Regions from separate parts of the Paenibacillus spongiae genome, predicted to be linked through region 1. Evidence: riboswitches for the same ligand, from Rfam matches in the RefSeq annotation. Region 1 holds a riboswitch; the other holds the start of a gene.
The links. Region 1 has a riboswitch for preQ1 ahead of queF (preQ(1) synthase). Riboswitches for the same ligand answer to the same signal wherever they lie in the genome.
Positions count from the first base shown of each region.

Region 2: it holds a riboswitch for preQ1, as region 1 does, so the genes downstream of both, queC (7-cyano-7-deazaguanine synthase QueC) here and queF (preQ(1) synthase) in region 1, are expected to answer to the same signal.

Region 1 is NZ_CP091430.1:1,029,822-1,039,013, reverse strand. Features, by position in the region: gene L1F29_RS04480 (DUF3574 domain-containing protein) at 4-480, opposite strand; gene L1F29_RS04475 (TetR/AcrR family transcriptional regulator) at 638-1,240, shown strand; gene L1F29_RS04470 (MgtC/SapB family protein) at 1,474-2,205, opposite strand; gene L1F29_RS04465 (PHP domain-containing protein) at 2,212-3,213, opposite strand; gene L1F29_RS04460 (DeoR/GlpR family DNA-binding transcription regulator) at 3,210-3,989, opposite strand; gene L1F29_RS04455 (MBL fold metallo-hydrolase) at 4,359-5,231, opposite strand; gene L1F29_RS04450 (PQQ-dependent sugar dehydrogenase) at 5,323-6,429, opposite strand; gene queF (preQ(1) synthase) at 6,547-7,044, opposite strand; PreQ1 riboswitch class I at 7,301-7,346, opposite strand; gene L1F29_RS04440 (S41 family peptidase) at 7,480-9,192, opposite strand, start outside.
Region 2 is NZ_CP091430.1:885,312-894,503, forward strand. Features, by position in the region: gene L1F29_RS03825 (carboxypeptidase-like regulatory domain-containing protein) at 1-2,585, opposite strand, end outside; PreQ1 riboswitch class I at 2,998-3,042, shown strand; gene queC (7-cyano-7-deazaguanine synthase QueC) at 3,158-3,823, shown strand; gene queD (6-carboxytetrahydropterin synthase QueD) at 3,820-4,260, shown strand; gene queE (7-carboxy-7-deazaguanine synthase QueE) at 4,257-4,985, shown strand; gene L1F29_RS34330 (N-6 DNA methylase) at 5,283-5,552, shown strand; gene L1F29_RS03845 (restriction endonuclease subunit S domain-containing protein) at 5,603-6,088, shown strand; gene L1F29_RS03850 (type I restriction-modification system subunit M) at 6,391-7,965, shown strand; gene L1F29_RS03855 (restriction endonuclease subunit S) at 7,952-9,088, shown strand; gene L1F29_RS03860 (type I restriction endonuclease subunit R) at 9,109-9,192, shown strand, end outside.

The sequences.
Region 1 (9,192 bases):
ACGTTATTCGATAAAATACATCTTTCCGTCTACTTCAAGGGATATCGAAGACTGTGCAAGCTTCTCTTTCATTTGCTTCGCGTAATCGACCACTTGATTAATGGCTTCTTTGTCCAGCTTCTCGGCAAAGGCATATACGATCGTCACTTTTTCCTTGATCAGCTTCTTATTGTCATCGACCCAAGCACCCTCTCCCTCGACAGCCGTTGCCCCGCCAAACATGTTGGAAAATTTCGTTAGCGCCTCGTCGACGAACTTTTCATGCGCTTCATCGGTGATCGGAATATCCCCTTTCACTGTGGAAGGGACATAGATTTTCACTTCATGGCTAAGATGAAATTGATCGTTCAGCTTGCTGCCGACGATCCCGTTCACGCCCGCGTTTCCTTCTGCCGCACTGAAAGACTGCTGTACCGGGATAATCAGGAAGGCCAATAATAATACAAAAGACAATCCAACGAGCCAACTTTTCTTCTTCATTCTTCGAGTCTCCTTTTTTAAGAATCCCGAGTGGTTAACATGCAATAAACAGCTATCTGATTTAAATACCAACCAGTCGGTATATCGGAAATAGTGTATACTGCAAATTATGTTATAATCAATGGGAAATAAGGATTATTTAAAGGGGAAATTTGGTATGGCAAATCATCAACAGCAGTCGAAACAAACCATCGAGAAGTTGATTGCGTCCGGAGTCGAGTTATTCTCGCGCCAAGGCTACTCCAATACAAGCATAGATCAAATCGTCAGACACGCCGGATATTCGAAAGGGGGATTTTATGCCCATTTCTCCAGCAAGGAAGAGTTCTTGCTGACCATCATTAAAGAAGGCATTGATTTTTACTTTGAGGATCTGCAGAAAGCTCTTGAGCGGAAGGACCGCGACCTTCTGACCAATTTTCAACAATACTCGATCCGCCTGGTCAATGAGGCATACAAAAAGGGCGCCTCTCCTTTGCTCATTCAAGGCTGCATGATTTCCAACGAGCTGCCTCAGATCAAGGAGAAGCTCATCTCGCAGATGGAGGAATGGCGACAATTTCTGACACATTTCTACCAGGTCATGAAGGACGAAGGGATTATAGGAAGTCCGTTGGATGCGAGAACGTTGGCTATCGCGTCTATGGCTCTCTTTAATGGAATCAACCTGCAGCATTTTGTCGATGAAAGAATTCCGTTGGAGGAAATGCTGACTGTTCTTATGGAACTTCTCCAAATTCAAAACGCGAATAAAGAATGAGACCGCCATGCTACTTTAAGCATACGGTCCTGAATAAATCGTCGTACCATGGTGTCCGTATCTTAAAGCAGCTGATCCTAAGCACTTATTTGGGAGGAATCAGCACCGAAGAAATGCCCTCGAGTTATATGGAGAAGCAGGCCTATAGCAGTCCCCCTCCTATCGGTTGAAGCAGCACAAGCGCCCTCCGGCTTTGGAGGGCGCTGTTTATTTTGGTTTGCAAATTCCATCGCTTATAAGCTGTCGCCGGCTGTTTCCAGCCCCAGCACGCCTTCAATGGAAGAAAGAGCCATAAGCGCCTCTTCGAAGCGTTTGGTTTTCTTCAGCTTCACGTGCATGCGGATCAAGAGAGGACTCGTATTATTGGATGAATCCGATGCATCCTCGCTTTCAATGACCAGCTTGTCGATTTGAATGCCGAAGCTTTTCATCTTGACTACGATTTGATTCAGCCCCGCTGAGCCGCGATGTATTTTGAATAATATCTCATGATGCTTCTTCGCGCGCGAGAACACTTTCTCCACCTTATTCAATAAGAACAAACTGATCACCACCAGTAAGGTTCCAATCGCGGCACCGTAATAGAAGCCTGCACCGACCGCAAGTCCAATCGAGGCAACGACCCATAATGAAGCCGCTGTCGTCAAACCGGATATCGTCAGTCCCGTTCTTAATATCGTTCCTGCTCCGAGAAAACCAATTCCGCTTATAACTTGCGCTGCCAGGCGGGCCGGATCCATTCTCACATTCGGCTCAGCCGCGAATTCGGAGAAACCGTACATCGACAACAGTACGATAATCGATGATCCCAGACATACCAGTATATGCGTACGGAAACCGGCGGAGTGACCGCCGAGCTCCCGTTCGAGCCCGATTAATCCGCCCAGCACGAGCGCGAGCACGAGACGAATGGTCATCTCGGTGTAGCTGATTTGCCACACCTCCGGGTTAAACGTTAATTCCATACGCGGTCATCCCTTTAGGTTTACTGTCTTGCGTTCACGCTTGTCAAAATAGACGACTTCCTCATAACCGACCTCTCGCGCAAGGGCTGCCGCTTCATTCAGAAGCATCCCGATATCGTCCGGAAAGTGGGAATCCGAACTGAGCGTAATCGGAACGCCATGATCATGAATGATACGCAGAAACGAAGGACTCGGGCACATCTCTTTGACCGGGTAGCGGTAAGCCAGACCGGTGTTGATTTCCGTGGCCACTCCGGCCTCTTTCATGGCCGCCGCCGCTTCTTCATACATCGGAAGCAGAGACGCCTCGTCTGGCCGGTAATTGAACACCTTCAAATTGTCCGGATGCGCGATGATATCGAACAATCCGCTTCGTATAGACCCGAGCAGATGATCGAAGAGCCTGCGGTACATGGCGATCAAATCTTCGCCTTCAAACTTATATTCCGTCTGCGGGTTGTCGAACCCCCACCCGTCGATGAAATGAACGGAGCCGATCACGAAGTCCAGCTCATACCGGCCCAGCAGCCCCCCCAGCTCCTCTTCCCCGCCCGGGAAATAATCGGCTTCCACTCCCAGCGAGATCGGATAACCTTCGCCGCGAAGCGCGCGGATCGCTGCCAGGTACGGCTCGATCGAACCCGTACATACGCGGTCCAGCCAATAACGCTGCAGCTGTCCCAATTCGGTATCGTCGATAATCATATGACGCTCATAATAGGGACGGAATTCTTCGAACCGGTAGAGATGGTCCACAATACCGAACCGTTTGATTCCAAGCTGCTTGCCCCGTTCCAGATAATACATAATCCATTCCTTCGAGAAGCAGCCGCGCTCGATGCGCTGCGCAAGCTTATCTTGTAATTCTTCCACCCATTCCAGCGAGTGCGACCGATTGCGGAACCCGCCGGCTTCCTTCTCCAAGGTCTCGATCGCTTTGGCGGTTCTGCGAAGCCACTCAACGGAATAAGGCCCTTCTTCCAGATGAAAATGATGATCGACAATCACAATTGCTCCTCCTCTTCGGCGATTAGTAGTGTGGTTTCTTTGCTGGCTAACATCTGGATCCATTCCTCCGGACAGCCTCTATCGGAGATAAGAATATCAATATTCTTGAGCGGGCATATGCGGGCGAATGTCGTATTCCCGAACTTCGTATGGTCCGCCAAGACGATCGTTTCGCCCGCCCGTTCCATCATCTTGCGGGATAGATTGGCTTCGCTGAGCGTATAGTCCGATATGCCGTCCGTCATGGAAATCCCGCCGGCGGCAAAGAAGGCTTTGTCCGCTTTCAGTTGATTCAACATCCATTCGGCCAACGGGCCGTTCACGGATTGCTTCTTAACATTCAGTTCGCCGCCAATGAAGATGATCCGGCCTGGAAACTGTTCCATGGCCAGGCGCATAACCGCTGCGGAATGAGAGATGATCGTCACATTCTTCTTCGTGCTTAAGTAAGGAATCATTCCAACCGTCGTTGTACCGCTGCCGATCATAATGATGTCGCCGTCTTCGACGAGCGAGGCGGCTAAACGGCTAATTTCCTGCTTCTCTGCTGCATTGATGAGCGATTTCTGTTCGAAGGGCGGCTCCAGTGATGCCTGCTTCACAGCCCCGCCGTAGACTTTCTTGAGCATCCCTTCTTTATCCAGCCGCCCCAAATCACGCCGGATCGTCTCCGTCGAGACGTTCAATTCCTCCGCCATCGCAGGGATTTGAACCTTCTCATCCTTGGCCAGCTGGTCCAAAATTTTCTTCTTTCGTCCTTCGTACGATAATGACATCTTTCACATCCACCTATGCATTTGTTTCGCTAGAGTAACAGAAGAGAAGACTTCCTCGGCGAAAGGTAATATACCATTCTATTCCTGTTTGTCCGGTAAGATACCAGAATTTTCTCAATTCAACAAACTTACACGACCGTATTTTAGGATTGTTGTGACTTTATGTGTTTTCATTCAATATTATCTTAACGATGACACTATAGTCAACAACAATCGTAGTCTATGTTAAGTTTTCTTACATTTTCCCTTCGTTAGGGTGTATGGCGTCTTGGTTCTAGTTACCCCTCTTCCCGGGAGCCGCAAACAAAAAGAACGCCGTGCAGGCGTTCTTAGAACCCGTATTTAATAAGTATGGCTTGTCAACCGCAATTATTCCCGCATGAACGCACGCGCCGATACATAAACGAACCGTTCTCCCCGCGCCATCACATGGCACTTCTGCTCCGGGAAGAACTTGTAGGCGTAATCCACGAAATAGCCCGGATTTTCCGCATTTCCGGCAAAGATATCGTAATGCAGCGGGATAACCGTTTCCGCGCCGACTGCATAGGCCAGCTCCGCCGCTTCACGATAATCCATGTTGCCGATAATACCGCGGCTGGTCCGGAAATAATCGCGCCCGTTGATCGGCAGCATGGCCACATCCGGTTTATAGCTCCGCAGCTGCTCGACCAGCCCCGGGTACACGATAGTATCTCCCGCATGGTACAGCGTCACGCCATTGAGCTCAATCATATACCCGACATACCGGTGATTCCCCTGCTCGTCCTGCTCTAAAGCTTCGTGCGCAGCCGGAATTGCTTGAATGCGCAGCTTGCGGCCCTCCAGTGGCGAGCGCCACTGATTTGTATCCGCATTGATTACCTGTGTTTGCTCAATGCCAAGGCTTAGCAGCATATCCCGGCAAGCGGCCGGTGCCATAATGAAGGCGTTCGGATTCTGAGCCGCCAGCACAGGAACGGTGCCCCGGTCCAGATGATCTTCATGCTCATGCGTAATTAGGCAAGCATCGGCATTCGTTATATCCTCCGGCGCAATCGGCGCCGGGTAGGTGCGTACCGCCCCGGCTGTTTTCTCCAGGTAATCGGATACATAGGGATCAATATACAAGGTCACGTCGTCCCCCTTAATAATGACGCTCTCTTGTCCCAGGAACCAGATGGCCAGACAACCGTATGGAACCTCCGTCGCATTCACTTCCTTGATCAAGGCTTGACCGCTGCGTGACGCTCTTATACTCATCGAAGTGACTCCTCTCCTTCTACATTCCTGTTTATACCATGATCCTATCATAGCAAGATGGAATCGTCGATCTTGCATCACCGACTCTCTACTATTTCAAACGCAGCAGCCGGTCGTCCTTCTCTCCGGGTTTGCCGCGGCCGTCCGTGTTATTCGTGATTACGTACACGCTGCCCCCTTGGATTTTAACGTCCCGCAGTCTTCCCTCGCTTGTAACCATCACCTGACTCGAGCTTGCATCCGGCGAGAAGCGGACAAGCGATTGCCCCCGCAGGCCGGTCACGAGTATTTCACCAAGCTCGTTAACCGCGATACCGGAAGGCGCAAGCGTGTCGCTGCCCGTATGAAACATCGGCGTGATCATTCCTTTCTTCGTCTCGTCGCCAACGATATCCGGCCACCCATAATTGCCGCCGGCTTCAATCCGATTCAGCTCATCATGGCCTCCTGGTATGGACGATGGGCCATGCTCGGAGCTGATCAGCTCCCCCTTCGAGTTCCATGCCAGCCCCTGCGGATTGCGATGCCCATACGAATAGACAAGCGAATCCGGGAACGGATTGTCTGCCGGTATCGTACCATCCAGCGACATCCTCAGAATTTTCCCCGCCAGACTAGTCCTGTCCTGCGCAAGCTTCTCATGGGAAGCGTCTCCGGTCGTAATATACAGATGATTGTCCGGCCCGATCGCCAGGCGGCCTCCGTTATGCACCGAAGCACCCGGAATGCGCTCAAGCAGCGTCTTCTTCTCCGTCCAGCTGTCCCCGTTCGAGGCTTCCTCCAACACGACGATCCGGTTGTACTCATTACCTTCTTCCTCATACGTATGGTACGCGTAGGCCTGCTTCGTCTTGTCATAATCCGGTGCGAGCACAAAGCCGAGGAACCCTCCCTCGCCAATCTGCTTAACGGGCTTGTTTAGCCGTACCTGCTGCCGGATCAGCTTCCCTTCCGCAATCTTCGCGATAGTCCCTTCCCGCTCGCTGACGTAGATCGTATCGCCTGCAAAATCAATGGCCCACGGCGATTTCAGCCGTTCCGCCACCATTTCGTATCCAGGCGTATCGGATCCCTCCTTGGTGACCGCGTCCCCGCTGCCCACATCGACCGGCAGGACCTCCTTCTTCTGTGAGGATGTGCAAGCCGCGCCGACGAGCAGCAGTACAGCTATCATCGCGATCATCATAACTCGGTTCATTGGATCTCCTCCTCTATCGCTTCTTTCCTATCACCTCGATACAGAAACAGACTAACCGCTAATGGTTAGTCTGTTTGCTCGGACACTGATGCTTGTTTTCCAGTATACACAGGATGCTTACCGGTTATCAATCTTCTCGGGATACATATCATGATTCATCAAGCGGTGCTCGGCCATCTGCTCGTATTTGGTACCCGGCCGCCCCCAATTGCAGTAAGGATCGATGGATATTCCGCCCCGCGGCGTGAATTTTCCCCATACCTCAATATAGCGCGGCTCCATGAGCGCAATCAGATCATTCATGATGATGTTCATGCAGTCCTCATGAAAATCGCCATGATTGCGAAAGCTGAACAGATACAGCTTGAGCGACTTGCTCTCAACCATCTTGATGTCGGGAATATAGGAGATATAGATCGTCGCAAAGTCAGGCTGTCCCGTCATCGGGCATAAGCTCGTAAATTCCGGACAATTGAATTTGACAAAATAATCCCGGTTCGGATGTTTGTTATCGAATGACTCCAGAATGGCCGGGTTATATTCAAAGGTATAGGTAGTGCCCTGGTTGCCCAGCAGCGTCACCCCTTCGAGTTCTTCTTTGTGTCTGCCTGTCATCATATTTTGCTCCCTTCTTTGGCTGTCAAACAGGCGTCCCGCCCTCTGCCCGGAGCTCGCTAGCCGCAGCTGTCGGCAGGTGTTCCGTTCGTACAGATGGGTATCTCGTCCGTATGAACTCGAGCACGCCCAGCTTGCCGAGCTAGCTCCAACGTCTCTTCTTTGTTCTGGGGCATGGTCAAGCTCCTGTTTGTGCCGCTTGCTTCCTCTTCAATGTCCCCTTACGCAAAAAAAACGATAGCCAAGGAAGGTATCGTTTTCCTTAGTATTTTTATAGAGGGGGGATCGCGAACCTCTCCCGGTCCCATCTGAATGCGGGCTGCCGGTCTTAGTATTCAATTAAACGCCTTGAAGTATACCACATACGCTCCCCAAACAAAAGTGGAGCCTTTCGGCTCCACTCCACTTTCGATAATCCACGCAACGTAAAAAACACTATTCATATCCCAGCATGAGCTGCTTTAGGACATCTTCCGCTTTCTGCAGCTGCGTATCCAGCGTTGAAGGAGCTTCCGGCAAACGGACCTCGTAGTCAGGGACGATACCCTTCGAATGGATCCAATTACCTTCCGGAGTGAGCCATTTCGACTCAGTATACTTCACGGACGAGCCATCGTTATAGCCCTGTGTCGTCTGCACGACTCCTTTGCCGTAAGTCGCCGCTCCAACAAGAACAGCATCGGCCGATTCGCGAAGCGCTGCAGCCAATATTTCCGCGGCGCTGGCCGTTCCTTTATCGGTCAATACGACAATGGGTATTGGGCGCTCCACATCATTTTGCGTGATGTAGACGACCCGCGATCCGTCGCGGTATTCCAATTGAAACAGCGGTTTCTGATTCGGCACCAATACATTGCCAATTAACAATGCCGAGCTCATCAGCCCGCCCGGATTTTGCCTCAGATCCAGTATGAGCCCCTTCATCCCCTTCGCAAGCAGCTCTTTATAGTGCTGTTGGAACTCATCTACAGTCGGCTCGGACATCCGGACAATGTCGATTTTACCCATCGTACCAGATAACATCTTGCCGGCTACGGTTTTCTGGATGATGGTATCGCGCGTGACCGGGATGGTCAGCTTGCCATCCACGCCTGGACGCTGGACGATGAATTCCACTGCCGTCCCTTTCGGTCCGCGAATGAGCGACGCCAGCTCATCGCTGCTCATTCCCTTCACATCCGTTCCATTCACCTGCAGGATGATGTCACCTGTCCGAAAGCCGGCTTTCTCAGCCGGAGATCCGGGCAGAATGCCGCTAATGACAAGTTCCCCATTCTGCTCCTTAAGCGTCGTTCCAACGCCCTCGAAGGAAGAAGAGATCCCATTGTTGAAGCTCGCTGCCGCTTCCGGATTCATGTAGACGGTGTACGGATCGCCCAGCGACCTCAGCATTCCGTCAATCGCCCCATTCACAAGCGTTTCGTCATCGACCGCCGTATAGTAATCATATTTCAGCGACTGATATACGCTCCACAGCTTGGTCCACTGCCCCGTCCGGTTCAAGCTATCCTGATGGTCCGTGACGACATAGACGAAGGCAGCCAGCCCGCTGCCGTTCTTCACGTACCATATCCCGCTGCCGGGGACCGGGTCGCCATATACGGGCGCATTCTCCGCAAGCGGTACGATCTGCCCGTTTAGCAGCGTCACAGCACCTGTTCCCTTGCCGTCTGAAGCTGCAGGCGTGAAGCTCCCGACGGTATCTTCGTATAAATGGATCGCGAATGACGTATTATTTGCCGTGTGCTTCGTATCGAATATTCCGGTAGATGGATTGACCGGAACGTCAGCGAGAAGCTTGACGATGAGCTCGGCTACATCGGATCTCGTTGCGTATGCATTGGGTTTGCTGGCTGCAGAGACGAAGCCCAGATGAAACTTTTGGTCAGCCAAATAATAATTCGCGTACCACGGCTTACCAGGCTCGCCGCTTTGGCTTTGCTGCATACCGATCGAATTCATAAGAATCGCAATGGCCTGTGCATTGGTGATCAGCTTATCCGGCTCAAATTTCCCGTCCCCGGTACCTTGAATCCATCCGTGATTGACGGCAAAATTAATATACCTCGTCCCCCAGCCGGATACATCGCGGAATTCGCTCTTCGTACCGGACAGCTTGGCTGCTTCACCTTCATATCCTTTCCCTGC
Region 2 (9,192 bases), 140 kb from region 1:
GCGGCGTCCAGACGCTCTTGCGCAGAATAGTTATACAGCCCGTCAGGCGTCGTCGGCCGAACGGTAGCCCCTTGAGCGACATCGCTTGGCTCGAGATCTGTAGGCGTTACCAGCGCTTGGCCGGTTTCGAGATGGGCGCCGCGCGCCTTGGCGTGCATCCAAATATACGAAGAGCATACCGAGGCTCTGGTGCCGGCCGCCCAGCCGGCTTCAGGACCTTCCGGCTCGCCGAGACCGATGGTCGGATCGGTGTAGCAGTACCAGCGATAGTGATACTTCGGCTTGACACCCGGCCGCCCGGCATTGTTTCGCGCGTCTGTTGCAATGGCGTGCAGCGCCGTTCGAACCGCCGGCGTTTCCTGCATCGGATCGGGCTTTACGACTAGCGGCGGAATCATCGTGAACTGGTCGTTATGGGTCACGCCGACGGCATGCGGTCCGAACGCGGAGACGGAATAGGTCTTGTCGTACTCCGGATCCGGGAAGGCTTCCCCTTCGATCGAGTGCTGTACGGTCTGCGTGATCGCCCCCGGCCAGATATACTTCAGCACGTTCGGCTCGAAGCCGTCGGACCCGTCGGCGAGCACCCCGATCAGATGGTCCATCAGACGCTTTTGGCTGCCGGTGCTATGAGTGATTTCGTCGTAGTTGCGCGTCATGATCCCGGAATGGCTGTACCACTGCGCGGGTTTCACGTTCAGCATCAGACCGCCGATGATGCCATCGCCGCCAGGGGATAGAATGCAGTCTCCCTTGCGCGCGTTCATCCACCGGGCCGGCATAAGGACATCTTTGACTTCGTCGGTGAGCTGACATACCAGCTGCCCGGCATCGGCTGTGGCAAGATCCTCTTCGGAGAGGTTATCGGGATCGCATACTTGCCCTTCGGCGATAAAGCCCGGCAGCGGCGGGCCGTTGAGCGGGCGGATAATGCCTCCGAGGCCGCCGAGGTTTCCGAGGTCAAGCGTCGGCAGCTTCGGGGTAAACTTGGGAAGATTGATATTCAACGTTTCGCGTTGGATTTCTTGCGACAGGAACCGCGCGGCCGGAGCGGCCATGCTGCGCGCTTCGATCATTTTGTCGACCGGCGCGTATACCGCGGATAACGCCCGCATGCCTTGGTCGCGCGCGAGCGCCTTCGTGTTCGCGCCGCTGTTCAAGGCTCCAAGGGAGACGGCCAAGGTGCCGGTCTTCGCGTCAAGCACGGTTGCGGGAAGAACCGGATTGACGACGGGGTTGACGACTTCCGCGAGCACATTCTCAACCAGCTCCCAGGGCCAAGGCTTGCGGTATTTGGGCGGAAGCTCGGGCAGCTGGAGAGACTTCGGCTTCATGCTCCATTCCGCTACCGGAACGTCGAAGACGGCGCTGCACCTTACCGGCGAAGCCCCTACCGTACCTGCGTACAGCACCGTGAAGCTCTTGACGTCGAAACGCAGCTGCCCGGCTTCCGGCGTGCCGGTTACGAACGGGACGTTGACACCGACCATGGACGACGAGCGCGGAGCGATCGTAATCGGCTGCTTGAGATTGACGTACGGCCGCGGCATCGTAACGGCGTCGCCGTCATCCACCATCGGCGTGATCGATACGCGATCCAGGACAATCGGCGTATCCTCCACGTTGTAGACCGTGAACATACCGGTCAGCATATTATAGCGCTTATGCGCGAACAGGTCGGCCGTCACATGAGGCACGACCGTGCCCGCAGCTTTGCAAATCGCATAGGCCGAGTGAATGGTCAGCGTCCGCTTGACGGTGATGCCCGCATGCTTGACATTGCAGGAAACGACGAATTGGCCGACGCCCGCCGCGTGATCGATCGTTGCGAAATAGTCGTGGCTGACGACCGGCGTACGCGTCGTAGCCTTAGCGCCATCGCCGAAATCCCACTCGAATTCCATCCGCGGCGCTCTGACGGCCTCCCCGAAGATGGTGTCTAGCGAGATGTTCGTCAAATCGTAGACTGCGCTGACCGCAAGCCGCTTGGCCGTCTTGGGCACAAGCCGGATGCCGATATCCGTCCGCACGCTTGCATTCGCGCGCGTGTTCGTCATGCGCCGGGTCTCTATCCGGGTCAGTGCTTGCGGGTTCTCCGTCATGACGCGGCCCAATGCGCCTTGCGACGCCAGACGCGCAGTCAGCGAATCCGGCGCGAAGACCTTGGTCAGCTGCGGAGATATGGAAGGCCTTGTCTGCTGCAGATGCGGGGATCGCGTGTCCATCGTCGAGCCCAGCGTGAATACCGCCGTGTAGGGCTGCGTCGGCAGCTGCGAGACGCCGATCATCGCAATGTCGCTGCGGTTCTGATACGACTGAAATTCCAGCGGCGCGCCGACCACATCGAGCAGCGCGACCTGCTGGTCGGTCTCGCCGGCCGCCGTCCGGGCGCGGACGATCAGCCTGCGCTGGCCTGCGGCCGGAAACTGCAGATAATGCAGGGCGCCCGGCTTGCCGTTGACCGAGACTTGTACGGAGCTGCCGATGATAGGGTTGTCGTCGATGACGAACACTTCGACACGAACGGTCTCGCCGGGACGTACGACGGCGGGCTGAAGAGCGATTCTTCCAATAATGGTAGCCATAAATTACCTCCAATTGGATGATATACATAGAGATCGATTCTGCCGGTTCGGGATCGGCGTTTCCTTCATTACGATAGCTCCATGCTGCCCGTCAGCTCCCGAATTTCTGCATCTGTTGGCGGATAAGAAAGCATTTGCTGAAACTTCATTTTGTATGTTGTTGTCGGCCCAATAGCTAGTATAGAAGCGAGGGAACGGCGTAGTCTGTCGTTTGATGGAGCCTACGGAAAAATATTTTGTAAAAATGGTTGCTTGAGGTTAATCGCTGTTGGAGAACTCGGTGTAATGGAGAACGGTGGGGAATTCTGATGGGAAAAAGTTATGGGCTGCAAGTTCGATCGAGGCATAGTATAATTGGATACGAACAATATAAAAATCTGAACGCACCCGAGCGGTAATGTCAGGGGTGAATTCAGGAGAGGTTCTAGCTAAACCCTCTATAAAAAACTAAGGGAACGGTATCCTTAGGGTATCGTTTTTTCTTTGTTCTTAAGAAGAAGAGTGGTTTACGGAATGCCTCCGTTCAGAAATGCAAACACTGAGAGATCGGTGTACATGAGGAGGAAGACGTGTTGAATAAAGAAAAAGCAATCGTCGTATTTAGCGGCGGCCAAGATAGCACTACTTGCCTGTTTTGGGCGAAGGAGCGTTTCGCCGAGGTAGAGGCCGTCACGTTCAATTACGGTCAGCGCCATCGGTTGGAGCTTGAGGTTGCGGCCAGCATTGCCAAGGAGCAGAACATCAAGCATCATGTGTTGGATATGTCGCTGTTAAGCCAGCTGGCTCCGAATGCCCTGACCAGGGACGATATTGCGATCGAGGAGAAGGCGGGGCTGCTGCCGACGACATTCGTAGACGGGCGTAACCTGCTGTTCTTGTCATTCGCGGCTGTACTGGCGAAGCAGATCGGAGCGAAGCATATCGTAACCGGAGTTTGCGAGACCGATTTCAGCGGCTATCCGGACTGCCGGGATATTTTTATCAAGTCATTGAATGTTACGTTAAACCTATCCATGGATTATATGTTTGTGATCGATACGCCGCTGATGTGGCTGACGAAGGCCGAAACGTGGCAGCTGGCTGATGAGCTCGGCGCATTTGATTATGTGCGGGAACGAACGCTTACCTGCTATAACGGCGTCATTGCCGATGGATGCGGCGAGTGTCCGGCCTGCCGATTGCGAGCAAAAGGGCTGCAAGAATATATGGACAAGAAGAGCGGGGCGGGGCAGATATGATTCAACAGATTTATCCGACTGTCGCACATAACTACAGGTATGAGTTGAACAAAGATATGCAGTTCGCAGCCGCGCATTACGTCCCGACGGAACGAGCGGGAAAATGCAGCCGGGTGCATGGGCATACGTACTTCGCCAACATAACGATTGTCGGCGATGAGCTGGACGATTCCGGATTTTTAGTGAATTTTGCCGAGATTAAGGAATTGATCCATAAACGGTTCGACCATTCCTTGTTAAATGATCATGACGACCTGTTTAGCGACGAGGACGCCGAGCGCTTCCCGACGACAGAGGTTGTCGCCAGAACGATGAGCGAGATCATCCAGTCTTATCTGGACCAAGCGGCGAACAAGCCGATCTGCGTTCAAGTCTTTCTAAGGGAGACGCCGACAAGCTACGTGGTGTACCGTCCGTTAGCAGGAGGATCGCGATGAGCGCGGCACGCGTACCGGTGATGGAAGTATTCGGCCCGACCGTTCAAGGCGAGGGAATGGTTATCGGACAGAAAACGATGTTCGTGCGCACGGCGGGCTGCGACTATTCGTGCTCCTGGTGCGATTCTGCTTTTACATGGGATGGGACGGGAAAACAGGATATTCGCATGCTGACGGCCGAGGAGATTGTTGCCGAGCTCTTCGAGGTCGGCGGAGATACCTTCTCCCATGTGACGATTTCCGGCGGGAATCCTGCGTTAATCGGAGGCATGCATGAATTGGTCGATTTGCTCCATACTAGGGGGATAAGGGTAGCCTTGGAAACGCAGGGCAGCCGCTGGCAGGACTGGTTCCTAACCATCGATGAGCTGACGCTGTCGCCGAAACCGCCAAGCTCAGGTATGAGCACCGATTGGGATGTGCTGGATGGTATCATCGAAAAGCTGACTCAAGCAGGTAGGAACTTCAGCCTGAAGGTTGTCGTGTTCGATGAGCTCGATTTGCAGTATGCGGTGAAGGTCCATCAGCGTTATCCCGGATGTACATTTTATGTGCAAGCGGGGAATGATGATTTGACCGAGAGCGATCAGGAAGTTTTGATAAAAAGGCTTGTGAAGCGGTATGAGTGGCTGATTGATGCTGTTATGGCATCGAGGGAGTTAAAGAGTGTTCGGGTGCTTCCGCAGCTGCATTCCTGGGTTTGGGGGAATAGGCGTGGGGTTTGATGGGGAGAGACGTGGGGAGTTAGTTAGATCAACAAGCAATAGAACGAAAACAAATAGATCAATGTAAATTAAGGGTGGATAGCCAATGCCTGTTCCCGCATACGACACATATTGAGAGAGTTTGTTGATATATAAGGGGTATCAATGATGGATGTATCTATTTGGGGACGCGCCATTTACGTGTCCCCAATTTGTCTTTATTATGTCAGGGAAAGTTTATTAGGGATACTAATTTCTGCTGTTTAAGATTATTCGCGGTGAACTTGAGTTTTCTTAGGCACCGCTATTCCCGTGACAATGCTTGTTCTAAACAAGAAGAAAGAACCTGCTCGTAAAGGTAAGGTACAAATCATAGATGCCTCATCGTTTGGTGAAAGAAAACGAGGTGTGACGGTTCTTTCTAGTCTCGAGATTGAACAGATACTAGATTTTTACTCTGGCTTGAAAGAGGATAAGAAGCTAAGTCGAATCTTAGATGTGTTTGAGATTCGGGAGAATAATTATAATTTGTTACCTGGTTCTTATGTGCAGATGGAGGATGCAGAATCAGTCATAGGGGACGTATAAATCGATCGTTCTATGTATGAACAGAATACGACGACGGTACCTTTAAACTTATGACGATTTACAGGGGTCTAAATACAGCAAGTAGTGTAGAGGCAGATGCTTTTCATGCTAAAGTCATACAATTATCCGACGTTAAGGACGGGGTGCTTCACTTAGAAGCCGTTGAAAATTACGGAATAAAGGCAATAACCAGAGAAGAAGAAGCTGAAATATCGGTTAACTTCATAGGCCTTCGTCCGTTTCCCGGGGTAGATCCGTATTCCTTATTTGCATTCTTTGAGAGTCCTATTGGGGAATCTTACATCCGCGCCTTGAGGAAAGGTGCTTCACTACCCATTCTAAACGTGAAGGAAATTCAAGATATTCCGATACTCAAACTAAGTGCTGAAGAGATGGAACATGTGGGGCTAAGCTATAAAAAGGCAATGGGTGCCTATGCCCAAGCACTCGCGGCGGCTGAACAGATGCGTATCGCTCAATTAGAGCAGGTTTATGATAAAACGGGTTTAAGCAGAGGATATATGCAGAAAAAGTAAGTTAGTTAATCTGAGAAAGTTTATAGAGTTTTGCGTGGTTTTATAACCCCTCTTTAGTTAACCGGAATTTCTTAAAGATAATTCAAAAGCACTATTAAGCCGAATAGTCCATTCACAGGAGATGGGGCTTCTGTGTCGAATTAAAACTATATGACCCCTTAAGTAAAGAGAACATCGTTTCCTGACAGCTAGTTATCCTCACTGCATGATAGAATGCTCTTTGAGCGAAATTAGCTTTTTGAAAATGACTTTGAAGATATGAAGATACAAAGCAAGCAACTTAGAAAGGAACGAAGTGAACTATGGCAAAAAAAACTGTAGTGCAGGAACAATCGCTTGAAAGCATTTTATGGAATTGCCGGAATGCCCTTAGGGGAACTGTGGGCGGAAACGAAAAAAACCGCGACGCCGTCATGGGCTTGGTATTTCTGAAATTCGCCGGAGATAAATTTGAAAAACGGCGCGAGGAAATAAAGGCGCAGTACGGTGATGTACCTGCGTTCCTTGAAAAAGCCTCTTTCTACCTTTCTGAAAATGTGTTCTATTTGAGCGAAACTTCACGCTGGTCTTACATCGTAATGAACGCCAGCTCGGACGAAATCGCCGTTATTTTGGACAAGGCTATGGCAGATATTGAAGATAAGAATAAATCCTTAAAAGGCGCACTGCCGCAGAACTTCTATGCGACGCTTGGTGCTAGAAGTGCATCTATTAAAGGGCTGATCGACGAAATTAACAAGATAGATGAGAAGAAATTTCAGGACAAAGACCTCATCGGAAGGGTATATGAATACTTCTTACAGGTATTTGCCATGGACGCCGGTCAGGGTGCCGAAAAAGGTGAATTCTATACTCCCGCAAGCATCGTTAACCTTATCGCCGAACTCATAGAGCCGTATAGTGGACGCGTTTACGATCCCTGCTGTGGAAGCGGCGGCATGTTTGTGCAGTCAGTTAAGTTTGTGGAACGGCACAATGGCAATCGATTGAAAATCTCCGTCATTGGGCAGGAGTCTAATCCCGATACATGGCGGCTGGCAAAAATGAATCTGGCTATACGGGGTATTTCCTATCACCTCGGCGATAGGGCAATTTCAACATTTATTGACGACCGCCACAAGGATGACAAGGTGGATTTCATCATGGCAAATCCACCGTTTAATCTGAAAAACTGGCGAGGCAAGGACGAACTCACCGACGATTACCGCTGGAGAGGCTATGATGTACCTCCCGTTTCCAACGCTAACTATGCGTGGGTGCTGCATATGCTCGCTAAACTTGACGTGACAAATGGTATTGCGGGCTTTCTGCTCTCAAACGGTGCTTTGAACGCAGGTGGTGAGGAATACAAAATTCGCAAACAGCTTATTGAAAACGACAAACTGGAGGCAATTATTGTTCTTCCTCGTGAGATGTTCTACTCGACGGATATTTCGGTTACGCTTTGGATTGTCAATAACAACAAAAAGGCTCGGATGCTGAACGGTCGTGAGTTGCGCGACCGACAGAATGAGGTGTTGTTTATTGACTTACGTCGATGGAATGAGAATGTCTATGAGAAAAAGTATGTGATGTTCGACGAGGAGCAGATTGCCAACATCAAGAAGATTTACACAGACTGGCAGAATGCAGATAAATCGGCTTATACCGATATGCCGGAACTCTGCAAATCGGCTAAGTTGGAAGAAATCCGAGTACGGAACTACTCCCTCGCGCCAAGCAAGTATATAGAGTTTATCGACCATGATTTGGAGATTGATTATGCCGCTGAAATGGCACGGATTCAAGGTGAGATGCGAGAGATCCTGAAAGCAGAGAAAGCCTCGCAGACCATGTTGGAAACTGCGTTTAAGGGGATAGGTTATGGGATTGAGTAAATTTAAATTAGGTGATTTGATCACTTTGTCCGAATTAAAGAATTCAGCTAATATTTATGATTTGAACGCCTTAAAGGGCATATCAATTAAGAAAGCATTCATTGACACAAAAGCCGATATGGATGGTGTCTCTTTAACCCCGTATATGGTTGTTAAGCCAGATTATTTTGCTTATGTAACTGTAACTTCGAGAAACGGAGAAAAAATCACCATAGCACATAATGAATCAAAAGAAACATTTATTGTTTCTTCCTCGTACAACGTGTTCTACGTGAGCCGAAATGATATTTTACTTTCCGACTACTTGTTTATTTATTTTAACCGACCGGAATTTGACAGATACACGAGGTTTAACTCATGGGGCTCGGCGCGCGAGACTTTTTCGTGGGAGGATATGTGTGACATTGAAATCGACCTCCCACCACTTCCAATACAACAAAAATATGTGAATATCTACAACGCTATTAATCAAAATCAACAGACATATGATAGCGGGTTAGAGGATCTTAAATTGGCATGTGATGCCTATATTAATGAATTGCGACGGACGCTGCCACATAAGGCAATTGGTGAGTATATTGAATTATCAGATGCGAAAAACGCCGATTTTCAATATGGTATTGATGCATTAAGGGGCGTGTCAATCAACAAAGTGTTCATCGAAACGAAAGCTGACATGACCGGTGTTTCTCTGAAACCATATTTACTTGTTGAACCGGATGCGTTTGCTTATGTGACAATCACTTCCCGTAACGGTGAAAAAATTTCGCTTGCCCATAACGGCTCTGATGAAACTTATATTGTTTCATCGTCTTATATCGTTTTTAGGATTAACCAAAAGGATAAGCTGATTCCGAGTTATCTGGCTATGTTTTTCAGTCGTTCAGAGTTTGACCGATATACTCGCTTTAATTCATGGGGCAGCGCGCGTGAAGCATTCGCGTGGGAGGATATGTTTGAGGTGAAAATCCCAATCCCCGACATAGAGGTTCAGCGATCAATTGTAAATATTTACAACGCCTATCTTACACGCAGGGACATCAAAGAGAAGTTAAAAGCGCAAATAAAGGACATCTGTCCAATATTGATAAAAGGCTCGCTGGGTGAAGCTAAAAATGCCTAAAGAACGGGGGGAGGACGAACATGGATTTAAACTTCTTAAAGGGTCAATTTACCGAGGAACAATTGGAAAATGCCATAATTGAGTTGTTTCAGGCGCAAGACTAT